2 regions of the Mesorhizobium sp. WSM1497 genome follow, and region 2 is predicted to be linked to the other one. Evidence: riboswitches for the same ligand, from Rfam matches in the RefSeq annotation. Region 2 holds a riboswitch; the other holds the start of a gene.
What was found. Region 2 has a riboswitch for thiamine pyrophosphate ahead of A9K65_RS16225 (YkoF family thiamine/hydroxymethylpyrimidine-binding protein). Riboswitches for the same ligand answer to the same signal wherever they lie in the genome.

Region 1: linked by a shared signal. The riboswitch ahead of thiB (thiamine ABC transporter substrate binding subunit) and the one ahead of A9K65_RS16225 (YkoF family thiamine/hydroxymethylpyrimidine-binding protein) in region 2 are both predicted to bind thiamine pyrophosphate.

What each region holds. Positions count from the first base shown of each region.
Region 1 is NZ_CP021070.1:1,374,320-1,390,116, forward strand. Features, by position in the region: gene A9K65_RS06735 (ABC-F family ATP-binding cassette domain-containing protein) at 1-1,291, opposite strand, end outside; gene A9K65_RS06740 (thiamine diphosphokinase) at 1,293-1,952, opposite strand; TPP riboswitch at 2,040-2,154, shown strand; gene thiB (thiamine ABC transporter substrate binding subunit) at 2,198-3,196, shown strand; gene thiP (thiamine/thiamine pyrophosphate ABC transporter permease) at 3,205-4,830, shown strand; gene thiQ (thiamine ABC transporter ATP-binding protein) at 4,823-5,614, shown strand; gene A9K65_RS06760 (M48 family metalloprotease) at 5,873-7,342, shown strand; gene A9K65_RS06765 (RNA polymerase factor sigma-32) at 7,367-8,230, opposite strand; gene A9K65_RS06770 (amino acid ABC transporter substrate-binding protein) at 8,553-9,326, shown strand; gene A9K65_RS06775 (amino acid ABC transporter permease) at 9,453-10,133, shown strand; gene A9K65_RS06780 (amino acid ABC transporter ATP-binding protein) at 10,130-10,900, shown strand; gene A9K65_RS06785 (LysE family translocator) at 11,082-11,693, opposite strand; gene A9K65_RS06790 (response regulator transcription factor) at 11,849-12,508, opposite strand; gene A9K65_RS06795 (ATP-binding protein) at 12,639-14,408, shown strand; gene A9K65_RS06800 (CarD family transcriptional regulator) at 14,575-15,156, opposite strand; gene fdxA (ferredoxin FdxA) at 15,524-15,797, opposite strand, start outside.
Region 2 is NZ_CP021070.1:3,326,390-3,342,186, forward strand. Features, by position in the region: gene A9K65_RS16210 (glycosyltransferase family 39 protein) at 1-1,406, shown strand, start outside; gene msrA (peptide-methionine (S)-S-oxide reductase MsrA) at 1,489-2,007, shown strand; gene A9K65_RS16220 (hypothetical protein) at 2,077-2,394, opposite strand; TPP riboswitch at 2,578-2,691, shown strand; gene A9K65_RS16225 (YkoF family thiamine/hydroxymethylpyrimidine-binding protein) at 2,682-3,290, shown strand; gene A9K65_RS16230 (ABC transporter permease) at 3,383-4,144, shown strand; gene A9K65_RS16235 (ABC transporter ATP-binding protein) at 4,141-4,908, shown strand; gene A9K65_RS16240 (ABC transporter substrate-binding protein) at 4,901-5,923, shown strand; gene A9K65_RS16245 (isoprenylcysteine carboxylmethyltransferase family protein) at 6,096-6,791, shown strand; gene A9K65_RS16250 (hypothetical protein) at 7,572-7,829, opposite strand; gene A9K65_RS16255 (DUF982 domain-containing protein) at 7,914-8,183, shown strand; gene A9K65_RS16260 (GntR family transcriptional regulator) at 8,413-9,138, shown strand; gene A9K65_RS16265 (ADP-ribosylglycohydrolase family protein) at 9,142-10,182, shown strand; gene A9K65_RS16270 (PfkB family carbohydrate kinase) at 10,179-11,150, shown strand; gene A9K65_RS16275 (ABC transporter substrate-binding protein) at 11,208-12,269, shown strand; gene A9K65_RS16280 (ABC transporter permease) at 12,334-13,197, shown strand; gene A9K65_RS16285 (ABC transporter permease) at 13,197-13,985, shown strand; gene A9K65_RS16290 (ABC transporter ATP-binding protein) at 13,985-15,049, shown strand; gene A9K65_RS16295 (aconitase X) at 15,120-15,797, shown strand, end outside.

The DNA.
Region 1 (15,797 bases), 2.0 Mb from region 2:
GCTCATCGAGCACCAGAAGGTTTGCGGGCCGCGCCAGCACGCGCGCCAGCAAGAGCCGCGCCCGCTCGCCGCCGGACAACTCGCGCACCGGCGTGCGCGCCTGCTCGGGCTTGAACAGGAAATCCTTCATGTAGGAGACCACGTGGCGCTGCTCGCCATTGATGACGAGGTTCTCGCCGCGCCCATCGGTGAGATATTGTGCCAGCGTCTCCTGCGGGTCGACCGCCTCGCGCTTCTGGTCGAGCGTGGCGATCTCCAGATTGGTGCCGAGCCGCACCGAGCCGGCGTCCGGCTTCATCTCGCCGGTCAGCATCTTCAAGAGCGTGGTCTTGCCGGCGCCGTTCGGCCCGACCAGGCCAACGCGATCGCCACGCTGGATGCGGGTCGAAAACGCCTTGACCACGGTGAGATCGCCAAAGCTCTTTTCGATGTTTTTCGCCTCGATCACCAGCTTGCCGGACTCGGTGGCGTCGCTCGCCACCATGGTCGCCGACCCTTCGGCTCCGCGATGACCGCGAAAACGCTGACGCATGGTCTGCAACTCGCCGAGCCGGCGCATGTTGCGCTTGCGCCGCGCCGTCACGCCGTAGCGCAGCCAATGCTCTTCGCGAACGATCTGGCGGCCGAGCTTGTGCTGCTCGCGTTCTTCTTCCTCCAGAACCAGGTCGCGCCATTCCTCGAAATGGCCGAAGCCCTTGTCCAGCCTGCGGGTCTGGCCGCGATCGAGCCAGACCGTGGCGCGCGACACGCGTTCGAGGAAGCGGCGGTCGTGCGAGATGACGATCAGCGCCGAGGAGGTGCGGATGAGTTCTTCTTCCAGCCATTCGATGACCGAGAGGTCGAGATGGTTGGTCGGCTCATCGAGCAGCAGGATATCGGGCTCCGGCGCCATGACGCGGGCAAGGGCGGCGCGCCTCGCCTCGCCGCCCGACAGGTCGTTCGGACGTTCCTCACCCGACAGGCCGAGATGCTCCATCAGATAGCTGGCGCGGTAGGGATCGTCGGCGGGGCCAAGCCCGGCCTCGACATAGGCGCGGACAGTGGCAAAACCTTCCATGTCGGGCATCTGCGGCAAATAGCGGACGGTCGCCGAAGGCTGGCGGAACACTTCGCCGTCCTGCGGCTCGATCAGGCCGGCGGCGATCTTCAGCAGGGTCGACTTGCCGGACCCGTTGCGGCCGACCAGCGCGATCTTGTCGCCGGCCGAAGCCGTCAAGGCGGCGCCATCGAGCAGCGGCGTGCCGCCGAAGGTCAGTTTTATCCCGTCGAGGTTGAGAAGGGGCGGGGCCATGTCAGCTTTCAGGTAAGGGATAGGGATGAGCGAGCAGCATCGCGCGGCCATGGCCGAGCGCGATTTCGAGGCGGCCCCCGGTCTTGTCGGACTTGACCTCGTTGGAAATGGTCAGCGACGAACCGAACGCCACCTTGACGTGAGCGAGCGGCCATTTGGCGCCGGTGACGGTCAGGCCGTCGAGCTCGGAAAAGCCGAGCACCGAAAACAGCGTGCCGTCGGCATAGTCGAAGCCGGCCGTTCCGCGCAGCAGGGGGATGCCTTCCTGAGCGCCGCTGGTCAAAAGCACGTCCGTTCCAGCCTCCGCCAGCCGCAGGGCGAGCGACAGATGCAGAAAAGCGTGGTCGGCGCGCTTGCCGCCAAAGGCGCCAGCCAGCACCAGGCGGGTCGCGCCGCGCTCCAGTGCCGCGGCGACGGCAAGTTCGCCATCGGTCTGGTCCTTTTCCGCCGGGAAGGTCCGGCGCGGCACGGAAGCGAGATCGTCCGGCAGGTTGGCCGGCACCGAATCGAAATCACCCACCCACAGCTCCGGCACGAGACCCAGCAACCGCGCATGACCGATGCCGGCGTCGGCGGCGATGACGCGGGAGCCTTTGACCTGACGGTCGAGCCGTGGCGTACGGATGAGATCGCCGCCAAGCAGGATGGTGAATGTGCTCATATCGTGTGGCCCTTACCAGCCCGGCACGGGAAACGGAAGGCGGCAAACTCCCGCTTGCATGGCGGATCGGCCCGGCCTATGTGTCGAAACGCTCTAACGGGGTGCCGGACGCGATCTTCGCGGACCGGCTGAGAGGCAGTCTCGCCAACCCGCTGAACCTGATCCGGTTTGTACCGGCGGAGGGATTAGACGTTTCGGACAGTCCGACGCCTCAATTCCTTTCAATTCAAACGAAGGAGGCGCCGATGCGCACGCTTTTATACGCTCTTGTTTCAGCAACGGTCGTGGCCTTGTCCGGGCCCGCCTTGGCCAAGGACAAGCTCACCGTCTACACCTATGAGAGTTTCACCGCCGACTGGGGTCCGGGTCCCGTGGTGAAGAAGGAGTTCGAGGCCGAATGCGGCTGCGACGTCGACTTCGTCTCGGTCGCCGATGGCGTCGCGCTGCTCAACCGCGTCAGATTGGAAGGCGCATCGACCAAGGCCGATATCGTGCTTGGCCTGGATACCAATCTCACCGCCGATGCCAAGGCGTCAGGCTTGTTCGCGCCGCATGGCGCGGTGACGGATGTCAGTGTGCCGGGCGGCTGGAGCGACGACACTTTTGTCCCCTTCGACTACGGCTATTTCGCTGTCGTCTACGACACGCAGAAGATGAAGACGCCGCCGAAGAGCCTGAAGGAGCTGATCGAAGGCAGTGCCAACGACAAGATCGTCATCCAGGATCCGCGCACCTCGACGCCAGGCCTCGGCCTGCTTCTTTGGGTCAAGTCGGTCTATGGCGACAAGGCACCCGAGGCCTGGGCCAAGCTCAAGGCCAAGGTGCTGACCGTGACGCCGGGCTGGAGCGAGGCCTATGGGCTGTTCACCAAGGGCGAGGCGCCGATGGTGCTGTCCTACACGACGTCGCCAGCCTACCACATGGTCGCCGAGAACACGGAGCGCTACCAGGCGGCCTCCTTCGAGGAGGGCGAGTATCTGCAGATCGAGGTGGCGGGTATCACCACGACAGGAGCCAAGAATCCGCTGGCGGCCAAGTTCATGGCCTTCATGACCGGGCCGAAATTCCAGGATGCCATCCCCGAGACCAACTGGATGTTCCCGGCAGGCAAGACCGACAAGCCGCTCAATTCGGCCTTCGACAAACTGGTCAAGCCAACGAAGACCTTGCTGTTCAGCCCGCAAGAGGTCTCTGCCAACCGCAAGGCCTGGGTCGATGAATGGCTGGCGGCGATGAGCAAGTAGGCAGCGCGATGGCGCCGGCGCATTCCACGGATTCCCGCGTCAGTGCCGGCATTGTAGCGCTCGCTGCAATCGCGCTGCTGATCGGCGGCGCGTTTGCCGGCCTGCTTTTCGAGGGCGCCCATGATTTCTCGGGCGCCTGGGCAGCCTTCGATCCCTATCTGCTTCGCGTCATTCGCTTCACGCTCTGGCAAGCGGTCCTGTCGACGCTGCTTTCGGTCATCCCGGGGCTGTTTGTGGCGCGCGCTCTGTCGCGGCATCCACGTTTCTTCGGCCGCGCCTTCATCCTGCAGATCTTCGCCGTGCCGTTGGCGCTGCCGGCCATCGTTGCAGCGCTCGGCATCCTGGCGCTTTATGGCCGTGCCGGCTATTTCGCCGGCGTGCTTGCCGTTATCGGCGGCGGAAGCTGGCCGGGCATCTATGGCCTGTCCGGCATTCTCGTCGCCCATGTCTTCTTCAACCTGCCGCTGGCGACGCGGCTGTTCCTCGAGGCGCTGCAGACCATACCGGCCGACCAATGGCGGCTGGCGAGCCAACTCGGCATGGCGGCGCGGCCGGCGTTCCGGCTGATCGAATGGCCAACGCTGCGCGCCGCACTGCCCGGCGTCGCCGGGCTTGTGTTCATGCTCTGCATCACATCCTTCACGATCGTGCTGACGCTCGGCGGCGGGCCGGCCGCGACGACGCTTGAGGTCGGCATCTACCAGGCGCTGCGCTTCGATTTCGATCCCGCACGGGCCGTTGCACTGACGCTGCTGCAGATCGCCTTGACCTTTATCGTGGTGCTGGCACTGACGCGGCTAGGCGCCAATGTGGTCGGCGATACCAATTTGCCGGTCGCGCAACGCCGCTATCTCTCGGTCAATCGGAGCGAGACCTGGTTGAACGCGCTACTCATCGTCCTGGCGCTGCTGTTCGTTGTCGGGCCGATGGCGGCAACCGTGATGGCCGGATTGAGTGCCGATCTCGCCCGCTTGGCCGGCGAGGCCACTGTCCGGCAGGCAACGCTGACCAGTGCGGCGCTCGCCTTCCTGTCGGCGCTGCTTTCGGTGATGCTGTCGCTGGCGCTGACCATGGCGCGGCGGGCGCTGGCGCTGACCCGCCGTGCCGGCGCAAAGACACTGCTCGAACACGCGACCGATACAGGCGCCGGTTTTGTCCTGGTCGTGCCGCCGATCGTCGTCGGCGCCGGCTGGTTCCTGTTGTTGCGCCATGTCGGCGATGTCTTCGCCATCGCCCCGGTCATGGTCGTCACCGTCAACGCGGTGATGGCGATGCCGTTTGCGCTCCGCGCCGTGCGTCCCGCCTATGATGCAGCGAGCGAGCGTCACGAACGGCTCTGTGCACAGCTCGGCATTGCGGGCTGGAACCGGCTGATGCTGGTCGACTGGCCGTCGCTGCGGCGACCGCTCACCACGGCCTTCGCTTTCGCCATGGCGCTGTCGCTCGGCGATCTCGGTGTCATTGCCTTGTTCGGCAGTGATTCCGTGCAGACATTGCCCTACCTTCTTCTGGTTCGGATGGGCAGCTACCGCACCGAGGATGCCGCCGGCCTCGCACTGCTGCTCGGCCTCGTCTGTCTCGCGTTGATCGTGGCGGCGCACTGGCTGGGAAGGGAGGAGGTCCGTGATGCGTGAAAAGGCGGCCAACGGGCTCGCGAAGGGCGCGCCGGTGCGGCTGGACAAAGTGTCGTTCAGCTATGGCAGCTATGGCGAGGCGCCGCTTGTTTTCGATGTCGAGTTTGCCGCGGCGACGATCACCGCCATCATGGGGCCGAGCGGTTCGGGCAAGTCGACACTGCTCAATCTGGTCGCCGGCTTCGAGACCCCACGGTCGGGCCGCGTGCTGGTCGGCGGTGTCGATGTCAGCGCCGAGCCGGCCTCGGCGCGGCCGGTGTCGATGGTGTTCCAGGAGAACAATCTCTTCGCGCATCTTTCCGTCGAGCAGAATGTCGGGCTCGGCCGCTCGCCATCCCTGCGGCTGACCGAGGCGGACCGCGCCGCGGTCGCCGAGGCGCTTGCGCGCACCGGTCTTGCGGGCAAGGAGAAACGCCTGCCGCGCGAGCTCTCCGGGGGCGAACGTCAGCGCGTCGCCCTGGCCCGCGTGCTGGTGCGCGACCGACCGGTGTTGCTGCTCGACGAGCCCTTCGCTTCGCTCGGACCGGCTTTGCGCGACGAGATGCTGGACCTGGTTGCCGCCGTTCATGCCGAACGCGCCATGACAGTGCTATTCGTCACCCACCAGCCGGAGGATGCACGCCGCATCGGCGAGCATATGGTGTTTGTCGACAATGGGTTGGTCGCCGCCACCGGCAAGGCTGATGATTTCTTCGCCGGGGCTGGTCCGGAGGCGTTCCGGCGCTATATCGGCGCGGGTGCCGGATATTCCACATCACGCGATGTTGCCCGGAAGCGGACATAATTTACGGTCAAACCGGCTCCAGGCGATGTGGCGTTTGCTTGCCATGACCGGGGGAGTGTGGCTAGGTCCGCCCTACCGGTCCGGCACAGGCCGTGATTTGCCTGCAGTATCCGGCGCCCGCCCCTGGGATGGGCCGCGGATACTGCAGCAGTTTGAGATATGGCACGTGAACATTCTGAAGATCGTCCCCGATTTTCAATGTCATGTGCCGGGACCCGAAAGGAAGCCGTTCTGGCGATCGGCGCTAACACATTGGGAATGAAACCGCTGGCGCGCTTTCTCGCGCTGGCCGGCTTTGCCGTGGCGTTGGCAAGCTGCCAGATGTTCACGCCGCCGGAAGTTCAGGAATCCGGCTTCCAGCCTTCCGACAAGCCGATCACGGTGGACAATGTCGGCGCCAACAACAAGCTCGCCGAATTGGCCAGGGCGCAGCATCCGCGCATCCTGGCGACCTATGGCGGCGAATATTCCGATCCCAAGCTCGAGCGCATGGTCGCCAAGGTGGTCGGTAGTTTGACGGTGGTGTCCGCCAACCCGACACAGACCTATCGCATCACCATTTTGAATTCGCCCAATGTCAATGCCTTCGCGCTGCCGGGCGGCTATCTCTACATCACGCGCGGCCTCCTGGCGCTGGCCAATGATTCGGCCGAGCTTGCCGCTGTCATCGCGCATGAGATGGGCCACGTCACCGCCAATCACGGCTTGCAGCGCCAGCAACTCGAGGCAGAGGAAGGCTTGGCGACCAAGGTGGTTTCCGATGTGCTCGGCGACAGCCCGACCGCCAAGGCGGCGTTGATCCGCGGCAAGCTGAGGCTCGCGCAATTCTCGCGCAACCAGGAACTGGAAGCCGACGCCATCGGCATCAAGTCGATCGGCGAGGCCGGCTACGATCCTTTCGCCGCCGGCCGCTTCCTGCAATCAATGTCGGCCTACACGGATTTCCGCTCGATCAGCGGCGCCACCGACGCCAGCCTCGACTTCCTGGCCACGCACCCCAATACGCCGCAGCGCATCGATCTGGCGCAGCGCCATGCCCGCCAGTTCGGCGCGCCGGGCGTCGGCACGCGCGACCGCGATTCCTTCCTCGCCGGCATAGACGGCCTGCTCTATGGCGACACGCCGGAAGAAGGCTATGTGCGCGGCGAAACCTTCCTGCATCCGGGCCTTGGCGTTTCGTTCACGGTACCGGACGGCTTCATCATCGACAATTCGGCGGCAGCGGTGACGGCCACCGGCCCCGGCGACATAGCGATCCGTTTCGATGGCGTGTCGATCGACAAGAACCGGGCGCTGACGGACTATATCCGCAGCGGCTGGGTGGCTGGTCTCGTCGACAGCAGCGTCAGGCAGGAAACCATCAACGGCAACGAGGCAGCGACCGCGCATGCCGGCGCCGAAGGCTGGCAGTTCGACATTGCGGTGATCCGCGCCGGCGGCCAGGTCTACCGGCTGCTGACCGCGGCCCCTTCGGCCAGCACGTCGCTGGACACAATCGCCCGCTCGGTCAGCGGCTCGTTCCGGATCTTGAGTGCCGCCGAAAAGGCGGCGCTGAAGCCGCTGCGCATCCGCGTCGTCACTGTCCAGCCTGGGCAGACGATGGGTTCGCTTTCGGCGCAGATGGTCGGCGTCGACCGTAAGCTCGACCTGTTCCGCGTCCTCAACGCGCTGTCGCCTGGTGCGGCGGTTTCGGCCGGCGACAAGGTCAAGATCGTCACGGACAAGTAGGCACCTCCGGACGCCTGCCGCCGTTCAGGCGGCAGTCGCCATGAACTCCGGATTCTGCTTCACCAACGCGACCTTCAGCTTTTCCATGGCGCGGGCCTCGATCTGGCGGACGCGTTCCTTGGAGATGCCGAGGGTTTCGCCGAGCGCTTCCAGCGTCGCGCCCTCGTCGTTAAGCCGGCGTTCCTCGATGATCCTCAACTCCCGTGCGTTGAGCGCGCGAAGCGCCTCCCTCAGCCAGAGCGAGCGGCGCGCGACATCGATCTTGTCGCCGACGATCTCGTCGGGCAGCGGATCGTCCGAGACCAGGAAATCCATGCGCTCGGTCGAACCCGCATCGTCGGCAACCGGCATGTTGAGTGAGGAGTCGGGAGCCGACAGCCGCGAATCCATCATCGCCACGTCGGCTTCGGAGACGCCGAGTGCTTCCGATACTTCGCGATAGAGCGTTGCGTTTGACAGTGGCTCGGCGCCATTCGCCAGCCGCGCGCGCAGGCGTCGCAGGTTGAAGAACAGCGCCTTCTGCGCCGAGCTGGTGCCGCCACGCACGATCGACCAGTTGCGCAGGATGTAGTCCTGCATCGAGGCCCGGATCCACCATGTCGCATAGGTCGAGAACCGCACCTCGCGCTCCGGCTCGAAGCGGGCGGCGGCCTCGAGCAGTCCGACATGACCCTCCTGGACCAGGTCGCCGAGCGGCAGGCCGTAATGGCGGAATTTGGAGGCCATGGAAATGACCAGCCGCATATGCGCGACGGTGATGCTGTGCAGCGCGTTCTGGTCGTTGTCCTCTTTCCAGAGCAATGCAAGCCGATGCTCTTCGTCACGTTCGAGGTAGGGAGCCTTCATTGCCGCGCGGACCATGATCCGTCCTGCCGTGTCTTCCATCATGAGGCGCTCCCTGGGTGGTGCGGATGACTTTGCAAACTTGGCTGGCGCCCGGGTTGAAATGGCGGCGCCGTGCCCTAGAACAGCCAGAACTGCCATGCGCGGGAAAGGTTCCGCGACCGTGGCTGCGGGATTGTGTTGCCCGACGGGCTCCGGGGATGATCCGCGACAGTTCTGGTGTCGGCTGGAAAGCGCCAGTTTGAGTATGCGATTTCAGAAACTGGTTGTTTTTGGAATTCTGCTCCTTATTTTTTCGGCTTGCATCTGTCAGTTTCCAGCGCTCACAATATGCCGGTCGGCCGGCCAAGGACGGGATCACAGAAAAATGAAATGGCTCAAGTCGCTCATCATCGCCGGAACGCTGCAGGCCTTGGCTGTCACCGCAGGCCATGCCGGCGCCAATCTCGACCAGATCAAGCAGGCCGGGGTCATCAAGGTCGGCACGGAAGGCACTTATGCGCCATTCACCTATCATGACACTTCGGGCGCACTGGTCGGCTTCGACGTCGAAATCGCCAAGGCGATCGCCGACAAGCTCGGCGTCAAGGTCGAATTCCTCGAAGGCAAGTGGGACGGGCTGATCGCCGGCCTCGACGCCAATCGCTATGACGCCGTCATCAACGAGGTCGGCATCACCGATGCCCGCAAGGCCAAGTACGACTTCTCCGATCCTTACATCGCCTCCAAGGCGGTGCTGATCGTGCGCGGCGACAACACAGACATCAAGACCTTTGCCGATCTCAAGGGCAAGAAGTCGGCGCAGTCGCTGACCTCGAATTTCGGCAAGCTGGCCGAAACGAACGGCGCCGAGCTGGTCGGCACCGATGGCTTCGACCAATCGATCCAGCTGCTTCTGACAGGCCGTGCCGACGCCACGATCAATGACAGCCTGTCGTTCCTCGACTTCAAGAAGCAAAAGCCCGACGCCAATGTGAAGATCGCCGCGCAAGAGGAAAACGCCGACTATTCCGGCGTCATCGTGCGCAAGGGCGATCCGGAGCTGGTCGCGGCGATCAACAAGGCGCTGGCCGACATCAAGGCCGACGGCACCTATAAGAAAATCTCCGACACCTATTTCGGCCAGGACGTTTCGAAGTAATCTATGAGGCGGGCCGCTCCGCGGCCCACAGGACATATCGAGCGGCGAGCCGTCTTTGACGGTCCGCCGCTTTTGTCGTGATATGTCGCGCCTCGACGAAGCCTCGACTTATTTGGAGGATGTTACGTGCCGCACTGGCTGCAACTGATGCTGGAGTCGCTGCCTTCGCTGTTGTGGGCGGCGCTGATCTTCACCGTGCCGCTGACGCTGTTGTCCTTCGTCCTTGGGCTGACCGTTGGGTTGGGTGCGGCGCTTGCCCGGCTGTTTGGTCCGAAACCGCTGGTCGCGCTGGTGCGCTTCTATGTCTGGATCTTCCGCGGCACGCCGCTGCTGGTGCAGCTGTTCCTTATCTTCTACGGCCTGCCGTCGGTCGGTATCCTGCTCGACGCCTTCACGGCGGCGTTGATCGGCTTCACGCTCAACATCGGCGCCTACACGTCGGAAATCATCCGCGCGGCCATAGGCTCGGTGCCGAAGGGCCAATGGGAAGCGGCCTATTCGATCGGCATGACCTGGAGCCAGGCGATGCGGCGCACCATCCTGCCGCAAGCCGGCCGGGTCGCGGTGCCGCCGCTTTCCAACACCTTCATCTCATTGGTCAAGGATACGTCGCTGGCCGCCGCCATCACCGTGCCGGAGATGTTCCAGGCGGCGCAGCGCATCGTCGCCACCACCTATGAGCCGCTGATCCTCTATGTCGAGGCGGCGATCCTCTATCTGGCGCTGAGTTCGGTGCTGTCGGCCTTGCAGACGCGGCTGGAGACCCGGCTCAACCGCTATGGCGGCTTCCTGGAGGCACGCTCATGATCGGCCTCAGCAACATCGAAAAGCGCTTTGGCGACAATCTCGTGTTGAAGGGCGTGACGGTCACCATTGCCGAAGGCAGCGTCACTGCGCTGGTCGGCCCGTCGGGCGGGGGAAAGAGCACCCTGCTGCGCTGCATCAACCTCCTGGAGATCCCGACCTCGGGCACGGTGCGCATCGGCGACGAGACGCTCGAATTCCATCCTGGTGGCAGGGTTCCGGCCAGGGATATCCAGCGCCTGCGGCTGCAGACCGGCATGGTGTTCCAGAACTTCCAGCTGTTTCCGCATCGCACCGCGATCGAGAACGTCATGGAAGGGCTGGTGACGGTGCTGAAATGGGCGCCTGAGAGGGCACGCGAGCGGGCGCTGGCTCTGCTGGAGAAGGTGGGGATGGCGCACAAGGCCGACGCCTGGCCGGCGACGCTGTCGGGCGGCCAGCAGCAGCGCGTGGCGATCGCCCGCGCCTTGGCGCCGTCGCCGAAAGTGCTGCTCTGCGACGAGCCGACCTCGGCACTCGACCCGGAACTGGCGCAAGAGGTGGTCGACGTGCTTGGCAAGCTCGCCAGTGAAGGCACGACCATGGTGATGGCGACGCATGATCTGCGCCTCGCCTCCAAGATCGCCAAGGAAGTGGTGTTCCTCGATGCCGGCGTCGTCGTCGAGAAGGGACCGGCCGCGGTGCTGTTCAACAATCCGGAGCAGCAACGGACGAAGCGGTTCATTGCGACGCTGAAGCAGGAGGCTGAGAAGGAAGGCGGCGGCGGGTAGGCGCGGCCTAGGGTCTGTAGAATTCGGGCGATGGCCCCGAAGGCGCGCCGGTTCCGGTATATCTTGCCGGATGCGCGAGCAGGCCGTCAGCCATCCTTCGGCATATCGGGCCTTGCCGCCAGCAGCCGCTGAAATTTCACCGTCAGATCTCCCCCGAAATCGCGGCTCTTCATTTGCAGGTTCAGATATGATGGCTGACGAGCGCCACGCCAAGTCCGATGAGGATCGAACCGCATGTCTTGGGGATCACCCATCCGGCGCCAGTGAACCGGCCAACGGCGAGCGAGGCGATGCCGACCGCCGCAAGGTCGGCCATCGAGAAGATGAGATTGACGATGATGCCGAGGATGAGGAACTGCAACCCGACGGCCATGCCGGCTGACGGATCCACGAACTGCGGCAGGAAGGTCAGGAAGAACAGTGCCGTCTTGGGATTGAGGATCTCGACGACCATGCTGTCGCGAAATGTATTCGGGGCCGGCCTGGCACCATCCTCACCCATCCGGTTCCAGCCCAGGAACATGGCAAGGCCCAGCGAAATGAGATATGCGGCGCCCGCCCATCGGATCACCAAGAAAGCGACCGGCGCGTGTTCCATCAGTGCGGCGAGCCCGACCGCCGCGGCCAGGATGTGCACGTAACAACCAAGATGGACACCCAGTGCCGCCATCAATCCGGCCTGACGGCCATGGGCCAGCGTCTGCGCTGTCATGTAGAGAATCGCCGGTCCTGGCATGCAGGCGAAGGCGAGCGTTGCGAGGGCGAACGGAATCCAGAGATCCAGCGATGGCATGACAGCTCCTCCCATGATCAAGCCGTGGGAGGAGTAGGCCGGGGGGCAGGCCGAAAACATACGGCGGATGCCGTATTTGGATGATGATCGGGTTTGGCTAATCTGCCGATGGTTAAGGGGACGTTGCCGGGTTGCCCATTGTCGCGGCTGCGATATCAGCCGGTGGGCAATCCCAGACGAACCGCGTAGGCGGTCAGTTCGGCGGTGTTGTGGAGACTGAGCTTGCCCATCAGATTTTCGCGATGTTTGCGAGCGGTCGGCAGGCTGATGCCCAGTCGTTCGGCGATGTCGCGCGTGATCATGCCTTGCGCCACCAGTTGAAGGATCTGCCGTTCGCGCCGCGTCAGCGGTACCGGGGACAGGATTTCCTGCGCGGCTATCGGCTCGCTTTCCCTGCCTATATCGCTGACCGCGAAGCGAACGGTTTTCGCCAGATAGGTGCCTCCGTTCTTGACCGCTTCGATGGCAGCGCCGAGTTCCTCTGGATCGCCATCCTTGGTCAGGTAGGCGTTGGCGCCGGCGCTGAGCGCGGCGCGTACTGTCCTCGGCTCGACATTGGCCGTCAGCACCACGATCCGCAGGCGTGGCGCCAAGGTCCTGATGGTGGCGATAAACTGCATCCCGGTCACACCTGGCATGCCGAGGTCGAGGATCAAAAGGTCGGCGCGCGTGCTTCGCAGCTGGCCAAGCAGCGCCTCGGCATCCGCAGCCTCGGCGACGACCGAGATATTGTCCATAGCCGAGATAAGCAGCTTCAGCCCCTCGCGCACGATGGCATGGTCGTCGGCGAGTATGGCGGTGAGCGAGCGGTTCATCGGGGCACCATCCAGGGCTGCAGCGGCGTATATGGATCGATCGCCAACTTATGCGAAACAGGTTGCCGGTAGATCAACGGTACCGGGGAAGACCGGCCGGAGAATTACTTGGGACAATTGGAGGGATTCGATGCAGGAAGACAAGATACGCCAGGCCCTGGTCGAACTCCTGTATCGCAATTCCTACGGCGTGGTCATCTCCAACATCGTGATCTCGATGGCGGCGGTCTATGTTCTGAGAACGGCCGTTTCCGCCAATTGGCTGACCGGCTGGCTGGCGGCGCTGTATCTGCTGACGGCTATCCGGGTGCTGGCGTCGCGCCGTTTTTTCAGCCGCTCAAGGGATCGCGGCTCGATCTTGCACTGGGCATGGCTGGCCACGGCGTTTTCCTGTATGTCGGGCCTTCTGTGGGGGGTGCTTGGCTGGGTCGGCTTTATGCCCGAGGCGCCGATCGTGCTGTCCTTCACGGTCATCGTCCTGACTGGTCTCGTCTGCGGTACGGTGCCGTCGCTGTCGGCCTTTCCGCCGGCGCTGGTCGGTTCCATCCTGGCCACGGTGGTGCCGGTCGCCTTGCGCTGCTTGACCACCCAAAGCGATATTTCCGGCGCCTTCCTGTTCCTGCTCGCATCGCTGGTGGCGATCAATTTCTACTACTGCCGTATCACCTACCGCATGCTGCGCGAAACCGTCAGCCTGCGACTGGAGAACGAAACGCTGGTCGAGCACCTGCAAGAGGAACGCGACAGGGCGCAGACCGCCGACCGTGCCAAGACGCGTTTTCTGGCGGCGGCGAGTCACGATCTGCGCCAACCGATCCATGCCCTGAGCCTGCTGGTCTCGACGCTTGCCATATTGGGGCAGCGCGGCGACGTACCCTCCGGCGAGGCGCGCGATCTGGCCAGCCGGGCGAAATCGGTTGTCAGCAACTTCAGTGGGCTGCTCAACGCTTTGCTCGATATCTCGCGGCTCGATGCGGGCATCGTCACGGTCGCGAGCGAGGCGGTGCCGCTGCGCGACCTCTTTGGTGATCTTCGCAATGAATTCGCCGCCGAGGCAAAACAACGCGGACTTACGTGGCGGGTGGTAGACAGCAGTCTCTACGTCGACAGCGACCCGATGATGTTGAAGCGCATCCTCAACAACCTGGTCTCGAATGCCCTTCGCTACACCAAGCAAGGTGGTGTCCTGCTGGGCTGTCGCCGGCGCGGCGCATGTGTGGAGATACAGGTCCTCGACAGCGGCCCCGGCATCCCCGCCGATCAGCAGGGGATGGTCTTCGAGGAGTTCGTGCAGTTGCAGAACCCGGCGCGGGACCGCACGCAAGGCTTGGGACTCGGGCTCGCCATCGTTCGCCGCACCGCCGAGCTGTTGGGGCACCCCCTGAAATTGGCTTCGACGTCCGGGCGCGGTTCCCTGTTTTCCATCACCGTCGCGAAGGCCGGCGCGGTGCAAGCTCGCTTGGAGGTCGACACGACATCGCCGGCCAGCAGTGCCGCCGGCATCATGGTGGTCGAGGACGAGGGCGACGTTCTCGATGCCATGGTGCGCTTGCTCAGCCTGGAGGGACATCGTGTCTATCCCGGCCGCTCCGCCGCAGAGGCGCAGGAGGCCCATACGGCGGCGCTGGCTGCCGGCGATGCGCCGGTCGACCTGATCATCGCAGACTACCGTCTCGAGAATGACACCACCGGCACCGACGCGATCCGTGCGCTTCACGCCCATATCGGCTGGCTTGTCCCGACCATCATCATTACTGGCGATACGTCGCCGGCGCGCCTCAAGGAGATCAGCGCCAGCGGCAGCCGCATCCTGCACAAGCCGATCGCCGACGAGGAATTGCGCGAGACCATTGCCGCGGTCTGCTTTGGCGGCAAGGCGATAAGTGGCGACACACGTTAAAACGAAAACGCGCGCTCGACGGCTCGGTGTGCCGGCAAGCCGCGATGCAGCATGCTGATGCGCAGGGCCTACCAACCTCGAAGCTGCCGCCCGAAAGCAAAAGAGGCCCCGGTCAAACCGGAGCCTCCAATCGTTTCTGGCAGGATTTCTCGAAAGGTGAGAAAGATCAGGCAGCTTCTTCCTGCTCGGCCTCTTCATTGTCGGCCTTGGCGCCACGCTTAGGGCCCTTGTTGAGGTTGACCTCGATCAGGCGCACGGCTTCGGTTTCCGACATGCGGTTGACGGCCGCGATCTCGCGGGCCATGCGGTCGAGCGCCGCCTCGTAGAGCTGACGCTCGGAATAGGACTGCTCCGGCTGGTTGTCGGCGCGGTAGAGGTCACGCACGACTTCCGAGATCGAGATCAGGTCGCCCGAATTGATCTTCGCATCATATTCCTGGGCGCGGCGCGACCACATGGTGCGCTTGACGCGGGCGCGGCCCTGCACGACCTTCAGCGCGCGCTCGACATAATCCTCTTCCGACAGCTTGCGCATGCCGATGGAGGTCGCCTTGGCGACCGGCACCTTCAGGCGCATCTTGTCCTTCGAGAAGTCGATGACGAACAGTTCCAGCTTGTGTCCAGCAACTTCCTGCTCGTCGATCGAGACGATCTGGCCGACGCCATGCGCCGGGTAGACGATGTACTCGCCGGTCTTGAAACCGTGACGCGCAGCGGTGGACTTCTTCTGCGGGGTGATCGTTGCCATTGCGCACTGAACTCCTTGTTGTGGTACCGGCGTCCTGCCGGCCCGAACTCGCGCGATCGGAGAAACCGACCGTTAGCCGCACAACAGATGAACCCATCGGAAAAGCCGGACCGGCAAACCGCAACATCGCGACCGCCTGGCCCAGATCGCTCTGGTCCGAATGGGATTTTCACCTTTCAGTGATTTGGGGCGTCTGCGCCATAAATCGACGTTGTGTCACCGGCATGTTTCGCTGATGTAACACAAAAAGTCGGAAGAATCAAGGTTTTGCTGCATACGCGAAGGCCACAACCCGGCGCCGGCTGTCAAGCCGGTTAATGTGACGTGCCTCTTACCCTGCGTAATACCGGCCTCTGCGGCCGTATTGTCAATCGCCTTCGCCGGGCTCGGCGGAGAAGTATTTCTCGAACTTGCCGGCCTCGCCGTCGAAGGATTTCGCGTCTGCCGGCGGTTCCTTCTTGGCGGTGATGTTAGGCCATTTCTCGGCGTATTCAGTGTTGACCTGCAGCCATTTGTCGAGGCCGGGCTCGGTGTCGGGCTTGATCGCGTCGGCCGGGCATTCCGGCTCGCAAACACCGCAGTCGATGCACTCGTCGGGATGGATGACGAGCATGTTCTCGCCTTCGTAGAAACAATCGACC
Region 2 (15,797 bases):
CGCTTGTCGACGTGTCACCGCCCAACGATGTCGTCGAAGGCTTCATGTGGGGCCGCGAATGGGTGCTGTTGACCTACAAGCATCCACAGCTTCCCGGCTGGCTGCTCGAGATCAGCCATCTTCTGACCGGATCGTTCCGCTGGCCGCAATATCTCGTGGCTCAGCTAACGATCTCGGCCACTTTCGTGCTAGTCTATCTGCTGGCCCGCGACATGCTCGGGCGAACCCGCGCGCTGGCCGCCGTGCTTCTGATGCCGTCGCTCTATTTCTTCGGCTGGCCGACCCCACAGTTCAATCATGACTACGCGCAGATGCCCTTCTGGGCCGCTATCTGCTGGCTGTTGTGGCGTGCGGGCCGTGGTGGTGGGCCGGGCTGGTGGCTGGCGCTCGGGCTGGTGTCGGGCGTCGGGCTCTATGCCAAGCTTTCCACCGGCCTATTATTGCTTTTCGGGGCGATCTGGCTGCTGTCGGACACACGCGCACGCAGTCGGCTCGCCACGCCCTGGCCATGGCTCGGGCTCGCGGTTTTCGGCGCTGTCGCCGCTCCACTGGCCGCCGAACTCTGCCGCGTCGATTTCCTGCCGCTGACCTATGCCGGCTGGCGCGATCAGTGGGTGGTGGCTCATCGCTCCCGCTTTTATTATATCGGCGTCCAGATGGCTGGGCTCTGCGGCTTTCTTCTGGTGCTGGCGATATCAGGGCTGCTGCGGCGCTCGCCCGCGCCGCAAAAGCCCGTCGGGCGCGGCACGCTGGTCTATCTCTTGTGGATGGGGGTTGGCCCGGCGATCCTCGTCATGGTGGCGTCCCTGTTCACCGGCGCCGGCGAGGCCTGGGGCGCGCCGATGTACAATCTTGCTGGCGTTGTGGCGCTCGCCTTGCTGGGCCATCGCCTCGGCGCCATCGAGATGCGAAAGCTGGCGATCTGCGCGCTCATCTCCATTGTCGGCATATCCGGTGCCTATGCGGGCATCCGCTGGACGAAATGCAATCTGCGTGGGCGCATGGACGCCGTCTGCTGGCCGGCGCAAAAGATCTCGGATGAGGCAGAGGCTGTCTGGCACGCTGCGACGCCCGATCGGCTCGACATCGTCGGCGGCCATGCCCTTATTGCGCCGCTGGCAGGCCTCAATGCCTATGACAAGCCGTCGATCTTCACCGAACTGAACATGCAGTACGCCCCCTGGATCACCAAGGAGCGGCTGCGCGAGCATGGCATATTGCTGGTCTGGCCCGGGCGCGATGTGCCATCTTATCTGCAGGCGTGGGTGGGCGACATCCCGGTCAAAACCGTTCTTTTCGACTGGTCGCTCAAGGCGCCGCCGGTGGCGATCAGCTTCGCCGCCATTCCGCCTGGCGCGCGGCAGTTGCCGGGTGCTATCGACGGCCTCGCCCGACCGAGCAACTGAAGCAGATCCGCCGGTCCGCTGGACGAAGCAGGTGACAATGCCCATCTATGTCCAGACAAACTTGCCTTTGAGGAGACGTGATATGGCGACTTCGACCGAACGCGCAGTCCTTGCCGGTGGCTGCTTCTGGGGTATGCAGGATTTGATACGGCGCTATCCCGGCGTCATTTCCACCCGTGTTGGCTACAGCGGCGGCGACGTGCCCAACGCCACCTACCGCGACCACGGCAGCCATGCCGAAGCCATCGAGATCAATTTCGATCCAGCCATCATAAGCTATCGCACGCTGCTGGAACGCTTCTTCCAGATCCACGATCCGACGACCCGCAACCGTCAGGGCAACGATGTCGGGATGAGCTATCGCTCGGCTATCTACTACACCAGCGACGAACAGAAGCGCATCGCCGAGGACACGATCGCCGATGTCGATGCCTCGGGCCTGTGGCCGGGCAAGGTCGTCACTGAAGTCGCACCCGTTGGCCCCTTCTGGGAAGCCGAGCCCGAGCATCAGGACTATCTGGAGAAATATCCCAACGGATACACCTGCCACTTCGTCAGGCCGGGGTGGAAGCTGCCGGTTCGGGAAAAAGCGGTGCCGTAGATACACTGATACGACAGGATTTGAGAAGCCGCGGAGCGCTCGCTCCGCGGCTTCTTTTCATTGCAATTCCTACTTGCCGCAATGGTTGTCGTTAACTGTCGGCGCGGTGGTGCCCGGCGATGTACCACTGGCATCGGGCTGTGCGCCCTGCGGATGGGCAGGGCAATTTTCATCCGCGTTTGAATTCGTGGTGCCCGGTGCTACCGTCGTACTGTTGGTCGTGCCGGGGTCTACCGTGTTCGGCGAAGCCGGCGTATTTGGGTCGACGGTGACCGACTTGCCGCTGCCGCCGGATCCGTCGGTGCCGCTTGTGCCATTGCTCTGCGCCATGGCCGATGTCGCCAGGCCAATGGTGAGCGCCGAAGCTGCGAGGATTTTCATGAACATGGTTTGTCTCCATTGTCTGTGAACTCGTCGCGTAGCGACTGGTGGGACAACCTCGCGGCCTGGTGAAGGTTCCCGATAAATTCTCGCGCCGGCAGAGCCAACCGCGCCCGCCCTGGCGCAATGCTTTTGGCGCAGTGCGATAAAAAAACGGCTTTTCCTTCAACTCGAATGATGCTTTAAGGCGCACATCCACAGGGGTGCTCCGTACGGCCGGGGCTGAGACGGGGGCGGCAAGCCCACAGACCCTAGAAGCTGATCTGGGTAATACCAGCGGAGCGAGGCGGGCGATGTTTTCAGGCGCACAGATTTCCCTATATCCCATGACCGACGATTTCGTCGGTGTCATCCTTGGCGCGCTCGGTGCGCTCGATCCCTGGCGCGACAAACTCAGGATCGAGACCGACGACATCTCGACCTTGCTGGTCGGGCAACCCGAAGTGCTGTTTCCTGCCATGCGCGACCTCTTCGTGGCGGCGGCACGCAGCGGCAAACATTGCGTGTTGTCGGCCACCATCTCGCGCGGCTGCCCTGGCGAGCCGGACGATCCGATCTGCCGCTCCGATGCGTTTGGCGGGCCCGTCGGTCCACTCGGCCCGCGCAAGGACGCGGCCATCGCGGCGGTGCGCAATGCTGCTGCCACCGGCCAGCCGGCGGCGGCGCAGTTCTCGCTCTATGTGATGGGCACAGACGACCACATGGACGAGATCTACGGCTGCATAGACTTTCTCAAGCAGTCCGGCGTCTATGAGCGCTCCAAGCATTTCTGCACGAAACTGCGCGGTGACGCCGGTGCGATCTTTTCGGCGCTGGACGAGGCTTTCTGCCGTTTCGGACCGGGCGCTGGCCACGTAACCCTCGACGTCACGGTCTCGGCCAACAGCCCGTCGGCCGTCTGAAGCCGCGCCGCTCTCGCGGCCGTCAAAGGTTATCTCCCGTGGTCTCATCATCAGTCGCTTCGCGCCCGATCGCGAGCTTTCTCGTCAAGGCAATGCCGGCCATGATCTCGGCCGGTTTGCTCCTGATGGCGTGGGAGCTTTATGCCGCCTATTCCGGCATCAGGGCCACGATACTGCCGGCGCCGTCACGCGTCTTCGAGCAAGCGATGCTCAATCGCGAGGCGCTGGCCGACAATGCCGTTCCGACCATCCGTGCCACGCTTCTTGGCTTTGCCTGTTCGCTCAGCGCCGCCTTCGTGCTGTCGATGCTGGTCGACTTCTTCCAGCTGCTGCGGCGTGCGTTGTTTCCCGTCTTCATCGTTAGCCAGACCTTGCCGCTGGTGGCGATCGCGCCGCTTGTGGTGCTGTGGTTCGGCTTCGGGCTGGCGCCCAAGATCATGCTGGTGGCTCTGGTCACCTTCTTTCCGATGCTGGTTGCATTGGTCGAAGGCTATGAGGCGACCGAGGCCGAGATCGGGCAAATGCTGCGCGCCATGGGGGCAGGGCGCTGGCGCATCTTCCTGCTCGCGCGGCTGCCTTCGGCGCTGCCTTACTTCTTTGCCGGGTTGAGGATCTCCATCACCTATGCGGTGGTCGGCGCCATCTTCGCCGAGTATGCCGGTGCCGCAAAGGGACTGGGCATCTACATGCTCAACGCCAAAAACAATTTCCGTCCTGATCTGGTTCTTGCCGCCGTCGGTGTCAGCGCGGCGGTGACCCTTGTCCTGTTCGGGTTGACCGTGTTGCTGCAGCGCCTTGCCATGCCCTGGGAGCGAGCCGGCAGGGAAACTGCCGGGAAGGGGGCCTGGCGATGAGCCGGCTCGAACTGCGGCATGTGCACAAGGCGTTCGGTGGGCTCGACGTGCTGGCCGATATTTCGCTCAGCGTCGGCGCTGGTGAGTTCGTCTCGATCCTTGGACCCTCGGGTGCCGGCAAGTCGACGCTGTTCCAGCTTCTGACCGGCGCCGAGCATGGCGAGGGCGAGATGTTGTTCGACGGCGCGCGGCTCGACGACCACGGCAGGCACTTCGCCTTCATGCCGCAGCGCGACGCGCTGATGCCATGGCGGCGCATCCTCGACAACACGACGCTCGGGCTCGAAGTGCAAGGTATGAGGAGACAGGCGGCGCGGGCGCGCGTTGCGCCGTTGTTTGCCGAATTCGGGCTTGCCGGCTTCGAGCAGCATTTTCCCGCGCAGCTGTCCGGCGGCATGCGCCAGCGCGCGGCCTTGCTGCGCACCGTGGTGCAGGAGCGCGACATGCTCCTGCTCGACGAGCCGTTCGGCGCGCTCGATGCGCTGACCCGCACCGCCATGCAGCGCTGGCTCGAACAGATGTGGCGGCATCATCGCTGGACGGCGCTCTTGATCACCCATGACGTGCGCGAAGCCGTGTTCCTGTCCGACCGCATCTATGTGCTGTCGGCGCGCCCGGCCCGCATTGTGCGTGAAATCAGGGTGCCGTTGCCGCGCCCGCGCAGCCTTGGCGGCGATGCCGCGCGCCAGGCAAGCGCGCTCGAGGCCGAAATCCTCGACATCATCCTCAACCCCAATCCATCCAAAGGACACGATCATGACTGACTTGACGCGTCGGCAGGCCTTGTTGCTGACCCTTGCCACCGGCCTTCCCTTGATTGCCGGGACGGGTCGGGCTCGAGCACAATCGGCGGCACAAAAGGTCACCGTCGCCCTCGACTGGACGGGCAATACCAACCACATCGGACTGTTCGTCGCCCGCGACAAAGGGTTTTATCGCGAAGCCGGGCTCGAGGTCGACATCCTGCCCTACAGCGATACCGGTGCGGGCACGCTGGTCGCAAACCGCGTCGCCGATTTCGGCATCAACGGCACCATCAGCCTGTTCACCCAGAGAACCGCCGGGGCGGATCTGAAGGGCGTCTATGCGGTGGTGCAATCCGAAACAGGCCGCGTGGTCTTCAATGCGGCACGCAACGAGATCAAAAGCCCAAGAAGCCTCGACGGCTTGATCTATGGCGGCTTCGGCAGTGCCTGGGAAAACGCGCTGATATCGACCATCATCCGCCACGACGGCGGCAAGGGCAATTTCGAGACGGTGACGCTCGGCACCTCAGCCTATGAGGCGCTGGCCAATGGGTCGGTCGATTTCACGCTCGAAGTCTCGACCTGGGAGGGTGTCGAAGCCGAGCTCAGGGGCGTCAAGCAGCGCAGCTTCGTCTATGCCGATTATGGCGTGCCTGACGAGCACACGACGCTGATCTCTTCGAGCGAAGCCTATCTCCAGGCCAATCCCAAGCCTGCGGCCGACTTCGTTCAGGCGACGCGACGCGGCTACCAGTTCGCTGTCGACCACCCCGACGATGCGGCAACCCTGCTGATCGCTGCAAACAAGGATGCCTTGACCAATCCGGCGCTGATCCACGCCTCGCTGAAGGCATTGATCGACGGCCATTATCTACGCAGCCAAAGCGGGGCCATCGGGACGATGGATCCGGCCAAGATGGAAGCGATTGGCGACTATCTCTTCGCCTCCGGCATTTTGCGCGATTCCGACGGCAAGCTGGTTGCTCGACGCCCGGATTTCGGGAGCTATTTCCGCAACGACTATCTGAGCTAGTCTGGCAAAACCAAATGACATGGGTCGCCAGTCTTTCTGGGCGACCGCGTGGAGCAGGTCGTCTGGAAGTGGCGCCCTGGCTCCCCGACAGCCAGTTTAAGACCGATCTGATCTTGTTGATTAACTGCCCGGCAATGGTTGCGTGCAAAGGTCGCCCTGAGGGATCATTGGGGTGTCTGCATTGCTCATATCAAAAAGCGAGGCGCTTTCGCACGTCAGTGACGGCACGATTCTGTCCGCAGCCCGAAAGCGTGAGATCCTGGTGGATTTGCGCGAAGGTTTCTTTCGGATCTGCGCGCTGGCCTTCGCGGGCATGTTCGTCTACCGCGGCGTGTATCACCTGATGCTCGACCCGACGCGCATCAATGTGGCGCTGGTGGCGATTTCCGAGATCCTGACCTTTACCTGGCTGCTTCTGTCGCGTCGGCCGAAGGTTCGCGACTGGAACCCGCTCACGGTGGTTGTCTCCGTGATCGCCAGCTTCGGTGTCGGTTTCATCGACCTGGAGCCGGGCGTGGCGTTCATCCCGGTCCATGTTGCGGCGCCGCTGCAGGCCCTGGCGTTGGGGTTCGTGATCTGGGGAAAGATATCGCTGGGGCGTTCTTTCGCCATTCTGCCGGGCAATCGCGGCGTGATGACGGGCGGTGCCTACCGTCTGGTGCGGCATCCGATCTATGCCGGCTATCTTGCCGGCCATGTCCTGTTCCTGCTATCGGCCTTTTCCTTCTACAATCTAGCCGTCTACGCGGTGATCACCTTCTTCCAGGTGCACCGCATCCTGCGCGAAGAGGCGCTGCTGGCCGCCACGCCGGAGTACCGGGACTATATGAAGCGCGTCCACTACAGGCTGTTCTACGGCGTCGTTTGACAGCGCCCCGGCGCGCAGAATCGTTCGGTCTGCAATCACCTGGCAACGTTGATCGTCAATAGACCTGCGCATTGTTTGTGCAAACTAATATTACAACTTTATTATTTCAGAAATTTTGAGGTATATATACCACACTTCAATTTCAGTATTCTCTCTGTGAAGCTGAAACTCACTACCTCGCGTAATTGCTTCTGCAATCGGCTTCTCGCCATCTCCGGCCGATCGGAAAGCCCGCCACACTGGTGGGCTTTCTGCGGTCCACAGGCGTGCCGGAATTAAATTCTGGTTGCCGTCACCAGGATGGCCGTTTCTGTTGCTGGCGAGACTTCTTCCGCGCGCGATGCCCGCCACAATCGCGGAACGGTAGGCCTTTGGAGCGCTCGTCTTTTGAACATCGCAGCTGCGACGTTCAATCCTACGGCGCCGGCTCCTATGGCGGCGGCCTTGGGCTCGTGCTGCTCATTGTCATCGTGCTTGTCGTACTCGGGCGCATCTAGCCGAGTTATCGCCAACTGATCGCAATCTCGTGAGCGCCCCAATGTCGGCGTGCACCGGATTGTGATGCAGGCAAGCCGGCTTGTGATCCTGCACTCTGCAAAACTTTCGTATGGTCATTGCGGTCCACACCCCCCCCGTGGAAACAAGAGGAGAGGGTCCCACCCCTTGTCCTCCTCCAAGGCCCGCTCCGGTTCACCGTAGCGGGCTTTTGCTTGCTGGCGAGGCAAAACCGGCTCGCATCAAACCCTATGGGCGAGGCGTTCAGATGCTGGCGCCAGTCGACTACTCCATGTCAGGCACGTCACCGCTGACGAAGAGCGTGTTCGGCGGACCATATTCGCCCAGCGTCGGATCGGCCTCACGGCTCCAGGCGATGACGCCGGAATGCTTTGCCGTCAGAGCCCTGGCGGTGCGTATGGCGCGATCCTCGCTCTGCTGGTCGGCGGGTCCAAAGGCTGGGAACAACTCGCCATCCTCACCGCGATCGAACGCGACCACGACGATCAGCCTGGGATTTTTCTGGCCACTGGAATCGGACATCTTGCACCTTTGGCGCAGAACCTATCACATTGCTCGGGGTTGAAGGCCGCGAATCGATGAATGCCGACTTTGGGGAGTGGCATCGTGCAAGATCAGCGTTTCGATGAGCCGGTCAGGATTGCGCTCGGCCGATCGCGAAACTCGATCTTCAACGTGGAGCGGGTCGCTCAGGCTGCCGACATCCTGCTGAACCGCTGGCCGGTTGCGACCGGGCAAAAGCATATGGTTGCCCGCAAGGCCTGTCTGGCCGTGCTCGAGGGAAAGAAAGAAGTCTCGGCGGCAAGAGCGGCGTTCATCAACGCCGCTATCGAGGCGGACATCCTCGTCGAACCGCGTGAGGTGTCGATCCCGTAGCCTGCCCCTGGTGAAATTGAATCAGGATCTGGCTCCATCCCCTTGATGTATGCCTCTTTTTGGCGATCGCCGACCGGCTTTTCAGGGCTATTGACCTGCCTCTCGGCACGCCCTGCACGGTTATCCCGCACATTTCGCTGCCTGTTGGTCAGTCTTCGGCATCTGTTGACATAGCATCCGGGCCTCGGTATTGAACAGGATTATACAGGTTCATTGAACAGGTACCCTTATGAAGCGGCGCGCGGTTCAACTGTCTCCCGGTACGGGCAAGCCCGAGCAGATCGCCACCGTCCTCGAACATGAGATCCGTTCCGGCGTCCTCGGTTTCGGCGACCGCCTTCAAAGCGAGAACGAACTCGTCCAGCGCTTCTCCGTGAGCCGCAATACGGTCCGCAAAGGCCTCGAGGAACTGTCCAGCCGCGGGCTGATCACGACCAAGGTTGGTATCGGCTCGTTCGTCACCTTCGACGGCAAGCCGGTCGACGACTCGATCGGCTGGTCGCGCGCGCTGGCCGATGCCGGCGCCAATGCCGAGACGCGGACGCTGCGGCTGGAGGTCATCGAAGACCCCGATCTGGCTGCGCTGCTTGGTATCGAAAGCCCGTTCTTCATCGCCGTCGACCGGGTGCGCACCAACGCCAGCGACGGCCATGCGATCTCCATCGAGCGCAGCCGGTTGCCATTGTCCTCCGAGCTCGAGGACGTACCGTTGCGCGGATTGCGCGAGGGCTCGCTGCACCAGACGCTGCGCGTCGCCGGCCTCATTCCCGACCATGGCGAGGAATGGGTCGAGATCGAGATGCTCAATGCCGAGGATGCGGCCATCCTCGGCTGCCCGCAAGGCACGCCTTTCCTGCGTGGCCGCCGGCTGACGCGCGCCGCCGACGACCGGCCGATCGAGTACGTCACCAGCCTGCTCAATCCGGCGCATTTTGCGCTGCATATGAGGTTCTGAGCGATGTCGGATGCGACCAGCAAGGCTATTGATCGCGCCATGGGGGCGCTTGTCGGCGGAGCGCTGGGCGATGCGCTCGGCATGCCGACGCAGCTTTTGTCGCCGGTTCGCATTGCCGAACTCTACGGCCATGTCGAGGATTTCATCGAGCCTTTCCCGGATCATCCGGTGTCGAAGGGACTGGCCGCCGGCACCATCACCGACGATACCGAGCAGGCGTTGCTGCTCGGCCGTATCCTGGTCGAATCCGGCGAGCGTTTCGACCATGCGCGCTGGGTCAATGCGCTGCTCGACTGGGAACGTGAGGTGAAGGCGCGTGGCAGCTATGACCTTTTGGGGCCATCGACCAAACGCGCCATCGACGCCATCAACAATGGTGTGCCGGCTGAGGAAGCGGGGCGCAGCGGCGACACCAATGGTGCGGCGATGCGTATCGCGCCGGTCGGCATCATGATGCCGCTCGAACCGTTGGAAGGGTTCGTCGGCAAGGTGGCTGAGACCTGCCGGGCCACGCACAACACCTCGATTGCCATCGCCTCCGCCGCTGCCGTTGCGGCAGCCGTCAGCCGCGGCGTCGCCGGCGGTGGCTGGCGCGACGCTTCCGCCAGCGCGGTCGCGGCGGCGAGGCGAGGGGCGACACTCGGACATTGGGTGACCGGCGGCGACATCGCCGCGCGCATCGTCTGGGCGCAAGACATCGTACACGGCAAGGCGATCAGGGATGCGATCCGGCTGATCACCGATCTGGTTGGCACCGGCGTCGCCAGCCAGGAATCCGTTCCGGCGGCCTTCGCCGTGCTGGAAGTCGCGCGTGGCGACCCATGGCAAGCAGCCGTCATCAGCGCCAATCTCGGCGGCGACACCGATACGATCGGCGCCATCGCTGCCGGCATGGCCGGCGCCTGCAGCGGTTTTTCCCGATTGCCGCAACAGCATATCGCCCGGCTTGTCGGCCTCGACATGTCGGAGGTTCGCGCGCTCGCCGCCGATCTCGTGGCAGCAAGGATGGCGAAAATCGGTTCCGGCAAGGACGCGGCGGAATGAGCGGCCGTCTCGTCCATGTCGGCAGTGCCGTGGTCGACTATGTCTACCGCATCGACGCCCTGCCGGCGCCCGGCATGGAAAAGACGGCATCGAGCTTTGCCCAGGTCGCCGGCGGCGGCTTCAACATGATGGTGGCGGCCAGCCGCACCGGCATGCAGGTGGTGTTCGGCGGCCAACTCGGCAGCGGGCCCAATGGCGATTTCCTGCGCGCTGCGTTCATAGCCGAGGGTATCGAGACACTGACGCCGCCATCGCCCGTGATGGACAGCGGCAACTGCGTCGCCATGATTTCGAGCGACGCCGAACGCACCTTCGTGTCGTGGCCTGGTGCGGAGAGCGTTCTCAGCCTCGACATGATGGCGCCGGTCGCGGTGGCACCGGGTGACTGGGTGTTCACCTCCGGCTACACGCTGAGCTACCCCAAGAGTCGCGATGCGCTCACTGATTGGATCGAGGCGCTGCCGGCAGGTATTCCCTTCGTCTTCGACCCGACGCCGGTCATCACGGACATTCCGCGTCCCATCCTGTCGCGGGTGCTTGCCCGCACCACATGGCTGAGCTGCAACACGACGGAAGCCGCCGAGATTGCCGGCCCAGGCGATGTCGAGGGCCTCGCGGTACGGCTGCTGGGCGACCACTGCCCGAAGGCAGCGGGCGTGGTCATCCGCTCCGGGGCAAAGGGTTGCCATATCAGGTTGGCCGACGGCACGGCGCAGACCGTTGCCGGCTTCAAGGTCACCGCCATCGACACCAATGGCGCTGGCGACACCCATATCGGTGCTTTCGTCAGCGCGCTGGCGCGCGGCATCCCGCCCTTCGAGGCAGCGCGCTATGCCAATGCGGCAGCGGCCATATCGGTCACCCGCCATGGCGGCTCGTCGGCGCCGACCGACCACCAAATCCAGACATTCCTGAGCCATGCCGCCGATCCGTCGGGAGCAGGCCGGACACAGAAGGCCAATGCATAACAGCTGGAAAGCCTGACAAGCCCGGGAACCGGGCAAACCCACAGAGAGGAACCAACCATGCGCATGCCTGACTTGACTGCTCTGCTGACGGCGACTGCCGTCTTTACCTCCGCACTCGCGTTCGCCGCCAAGGCTGACGAAGTGCATGTGCTCAACTGGAAGGGATACGGCGCCGACGAACCATGGGCGGTGGAGGCTTTCGAAAAAGCGACCGGCAACAAGGTCGTCAACGACTTCTTCAATTCCGAACAGGAAATGCTGACCAAGATCCGGACCAATCCCGGTCTCTACGACGTGGTCATGATCAATGCCGCCTTCAACGACCAGGCGATGGACGGCAAACTGATCCAGCCGATCGACGTCTCCAAATTGCCGAACTACGCCGACATCAGCAAGGACAAGGCGGGATCGCCGATGCTCGTCCATGACGGCAAGGTCTATGGCGTGCCGTGGGTGTGGGGCCTCACCGCGCTCGCCATCAACGACAAATCCTTCGACAAGCCGCCGACGAGCATCGCCGAGATGTGGGATGCCGCCCACAAGGGCCGCGTCGTCATTCGCGACGATGCCGTCGAAGCGGTGCAGTTCGGCGCCATCGCAACGGGCCAGAACATCAACGACATCAAGGATATGGATGCGGTCAAGGCGAAGCTCACCTCGCTGATGCCGCAGATCAAGACCTTCTGGAGTTCGGAGAACGACTGGAACCAGATGGTCGCCTCCAACCAGATCGACATCGGCACCTACTGGAGCGGCTCGGCCGATCGCGCCAAGACGCATTTCAAATTGCCGGTCTCTCTGGTCGTGCCGCAGGAGGGTGCCGTCGCCTGGCTCGACGCGTTTTCCATTCCGGTCGGCGCCAAGAACGTCGCCGGCGCCGAGGCTTTCATCAACTACATGATCGACCCGAAATTCTACGTCGAATGGGTCACCAAGGTCGGTGCTCCTGTCTCCGCCAACACCAAGGCGGTGGAAGCGCTGCCCGAGGATGCCTTCAACCGCAAGGTCATGGGCGACCCCGAGGTGGCCAAACGCATCCAGTTCCAGGCGCCGATCACCGATGCCCAGCGCGAAGCCTATCTGGCGCTGTGGCAGCAGTTGAAGGTCGACGTGAAATAGAGCCGACATCCCGGCCAGCCGGCGGTTCGCGCCGGCTGGCGTTTCAATCCTGGGGGAGGGTATCATGGCAGCAGCGACAGCGTCGCGAAGCGGGCTGAGATCGGCATTGCCGCTGCTGGCGCCAGCCTATCTCTGGCTGACGGTGGCGATCTTCCTGCCGCTCTCGGCCATGGTCTTTTTCTCGTTCATGACCGAGCTGCCGCTGTCGGGAAAGCCGTGGACATTCACCCTTGGCAACTATGCCACCTTCTTCTCGCAAAGCCTCTATCTGACACTGCTGCTGGCCTCGCTGCGGCTTGGCCTCGAAGTGACGCTGTGGTGCGTCGTCATCGGCTATCCCGCCGCTTACGTGCTCGCCAAAGTGCTGAAGGGGCGCAGCCGCGAGGCGATCTTCCTGCTCGTCATCTTGCCGTTCTGGTCGAACGGGCTGGTGCGCATCTTTTCCTGGGCGATGGTTTTGCGCGAGGGCGGCATTCTCGACACCGCGCTCAACGCCGTGCTGCCGTTCAAGATCAACATCGACCTGATGTATTCCTATCCAGCCGTCATCATCGGGCTGGTGCATTCCTACGTGCCTTACATGGTGCTGACCTGCTATCTCACGCTGCAGGCGATCGATGACTCCCTGATTGAGGCCGGGCGTTCGCTTGGCGCTTCACGGCTACAGGTGCTGAAGCGGGTGATCATCCCGCTGTCGATGCCCGGATTGGTCGCGGGTGCGGCCCTGATCTTCGTCCCCGTCGTCGGCTCGTTCATGGAGCCGCGCATCCTCGGCGGTCGCACCGGCACCTTCTACGGCACGGTCATCGAGGACCAGTTCGTCGCCGTGTTCAACTGGCCGCTCGGTGCCGCGCTTTCCTTCATCCTGCTGGCCGTGGTGCTGGTCATCCTGTCGGTGGCGTCGCCGGTGCTGCGGAGGGCCGCGTGATGGCGACGACCCGTGTCCTCGAATGGCTTGGCCGCTTCTACATCGGTCTGCTGCTCGCCTTCCTCTATCTGCCGATCATCATCATGGCGCTGATGTCGTTCAACGTCTCGCCCTTCTACCAATTGCCGTTCGAATGGACGACCGAATGGTACGCTTCGCTGTGGCAGAACGACCAGCTGATCGCCGCCACCTGGAACAGCGTCGAGATCGCCGTCATCACCACCGTCATCTGTGTCGTGCTCGGCTCGGCGGCATCGCTGGCGCTCTATCGCTATGAGTTTCGCGGCAAGAAATTCCTGCAGGCGCTGTTGTTTCCGCCGATCGCCATTCCGTGGCTGATCACCGGCACGGCGATGCTGATCTTCTTTTTCGGCGTCGGCATCGGTCGCGGGCTGCATGCGATCCTGCTTGGCCATGTCGCACTGGCGCTGCCCTATGTCATCGTCGTCGTCTCGGCCCGGCTGCAGACCTTCGCGCCGGAGCTGGAAGAGGCGGCACGCTCGCTCGGCGCCAACCAGTGGCAGATAACGAGGCGCGTCACGCTGCCTTGGATCATGCCAGGCGTCATTGCCGGAGGGCTGTTTGCGTTTGCAGTGTCGTTCGACCAGTTCGTGGTGTCCTATTTCCTGGCGACGCCTGGGCAGACGACGCTGCCGGTGGAAATCTACGCCGCGATCCGCAAAGGATTCACGCCCGAGATCAATGCGGTCTCGACGATCATCATTGTCGTGTCGATGGCGCTGATGCTGCTCACGGCGCGGTTCTTCAAATTCGGCGGAGAGAAATAATGGCCGGCGTGCAGGTATCTGATGTCTCGCGCAGTTTCGGCGCACACAAGGCGCTGGACAATGTCTCCATCGATTTCGCCGATGGCGGGTTCTATGCGCTGCTGGGGCCGTCGGGCAGCGGCAAGACCACGCTGCTGCGCCAGATTGCCGGTTTCGATTTTCCCGATTCGGGCCGCATCACCATCGGCGGCGAGAGCGTCGAGCGGGTGCCGGTCGAAAAGCGGCGCATCGGCATGGTGTTCCAGAACTATGCGCTGTTTCCCAATATGAGCGTCGCCGACAATGTCGCCTTCGGCCTGTCGGTGCGCGGCGAGGCCAAGGCGGTGATTGCAACGGAGGTGCAGCGCGCGCTCGATCTGGTGCAGCTCGGCAAGCTTGGTGGCCGCCGGCCGCACCAACTCTCCGGCGGGCAGCGGCAGCGTGTGGCTCTCGCCCGCGCTATCGTCACCAAGCCGCGCGTGCTGCTGCTCGACGAGCCGCTCGGCGCGCTCGACAAGGCGCTGCGCGTCGATATGCAGATCGAGCTCAAGCGCATCCAGCGCGAGATCGGCATCACCACCATCTTCGTCACGCACGACCAGGAAGAAGCGCTGACGATGAGCGACCGCATCGGCATATTGCGCGACGGCAGGCTGGTGCAGGAGGGGCCGCCGGAGGAGATCTATAACAGGCCGAAGAGCGAATTCGCCGCCACCTTCCTCGGCGACGCCAACATTTTTCGCGGCGACAGCACGGGCGATGGCATCAGGCTTGCGGACGGAACGGCGATTGCCGCTGGTGTGGGTGCCAAGCTTGCCGCCGGCGCCAAGGCGAGCTGTGCCGTGCGGCCCGAACGCATCCGCATCGCCAGGGATGCCGGAACACCGGATGGCAACGCCAACATGCTCAAGGGACAGGTTTCCAAGCGCATCTTCGCCGGCAGCAACAGCACCTATTTCGTCGAGCGTGCTGGTCAGACGTTGAAAGTGATTGTGCAGAATACCGGCATGGAACGGCTGGCAGAAGGTCAGGATGTCGTGCTGCGCTGGTCGCCTGAAAGCACGGTGTTGATCGCGGCGAACTGATCCTCACCGGGTCTTGCCAGACCGTCCGCAATCAGGGACAGCATAGACGGGCACGACCCGGAGCATACCGATGACCCTGGAACTGACTGCACGCGACCGATCCATGCTCGACGGCGAGCATGGCCTGTCAGCGGCTGCTGCCATGAAAATCCTGGTCGCCTTTTCCAACGCGATCGGGGCGGGCAGCCTGCTCGACATTGCCGGCGCCCATATCGATGGCTGTCTCTACCACGGCAAGGCCGGTCTCGACTTCGTCGAGCGGCTGGTCGAAGGCGGTGGCCGCGTGCAGGTGCCGACGACGCTCAATGTCGGTTCGTTCGATCTCATCCATCCCGGCATGGTGAAAATGCCAGCGGCGGAAGAGGTGCCGGCGCGGCGGCTGATGAAAGCGCATCTGGAGCTCGGCTGCCAGGCGACTTTCACTTGCGCGCCTTACCAGACGCGGTTCCGGCCAAGCTTTGGCCAACAGATCGCCTGGGGGGAATCCAACGCCATCGTCTTTGCCAATTCGGTGATCGGCGCGCGGACCAACCGCTATGGCGATTTCATCGATCTGTGCTGCGCCATGACCGGACGCGCGCCGGCCTGGGGGCTGCATCTGAGCGAGAACCGGCGTGGTCGGATCCTGTTCGAGCTGGATGTTCCGGACAGCGAGCCGAGCGACAGCCTTTTCGTCGGCGTCGGGCTATTGATTGGGCAAGCGAGCGGCGACCGCGTTTCGGTGATTGCCGGCCTGCCGCGGCCGCGC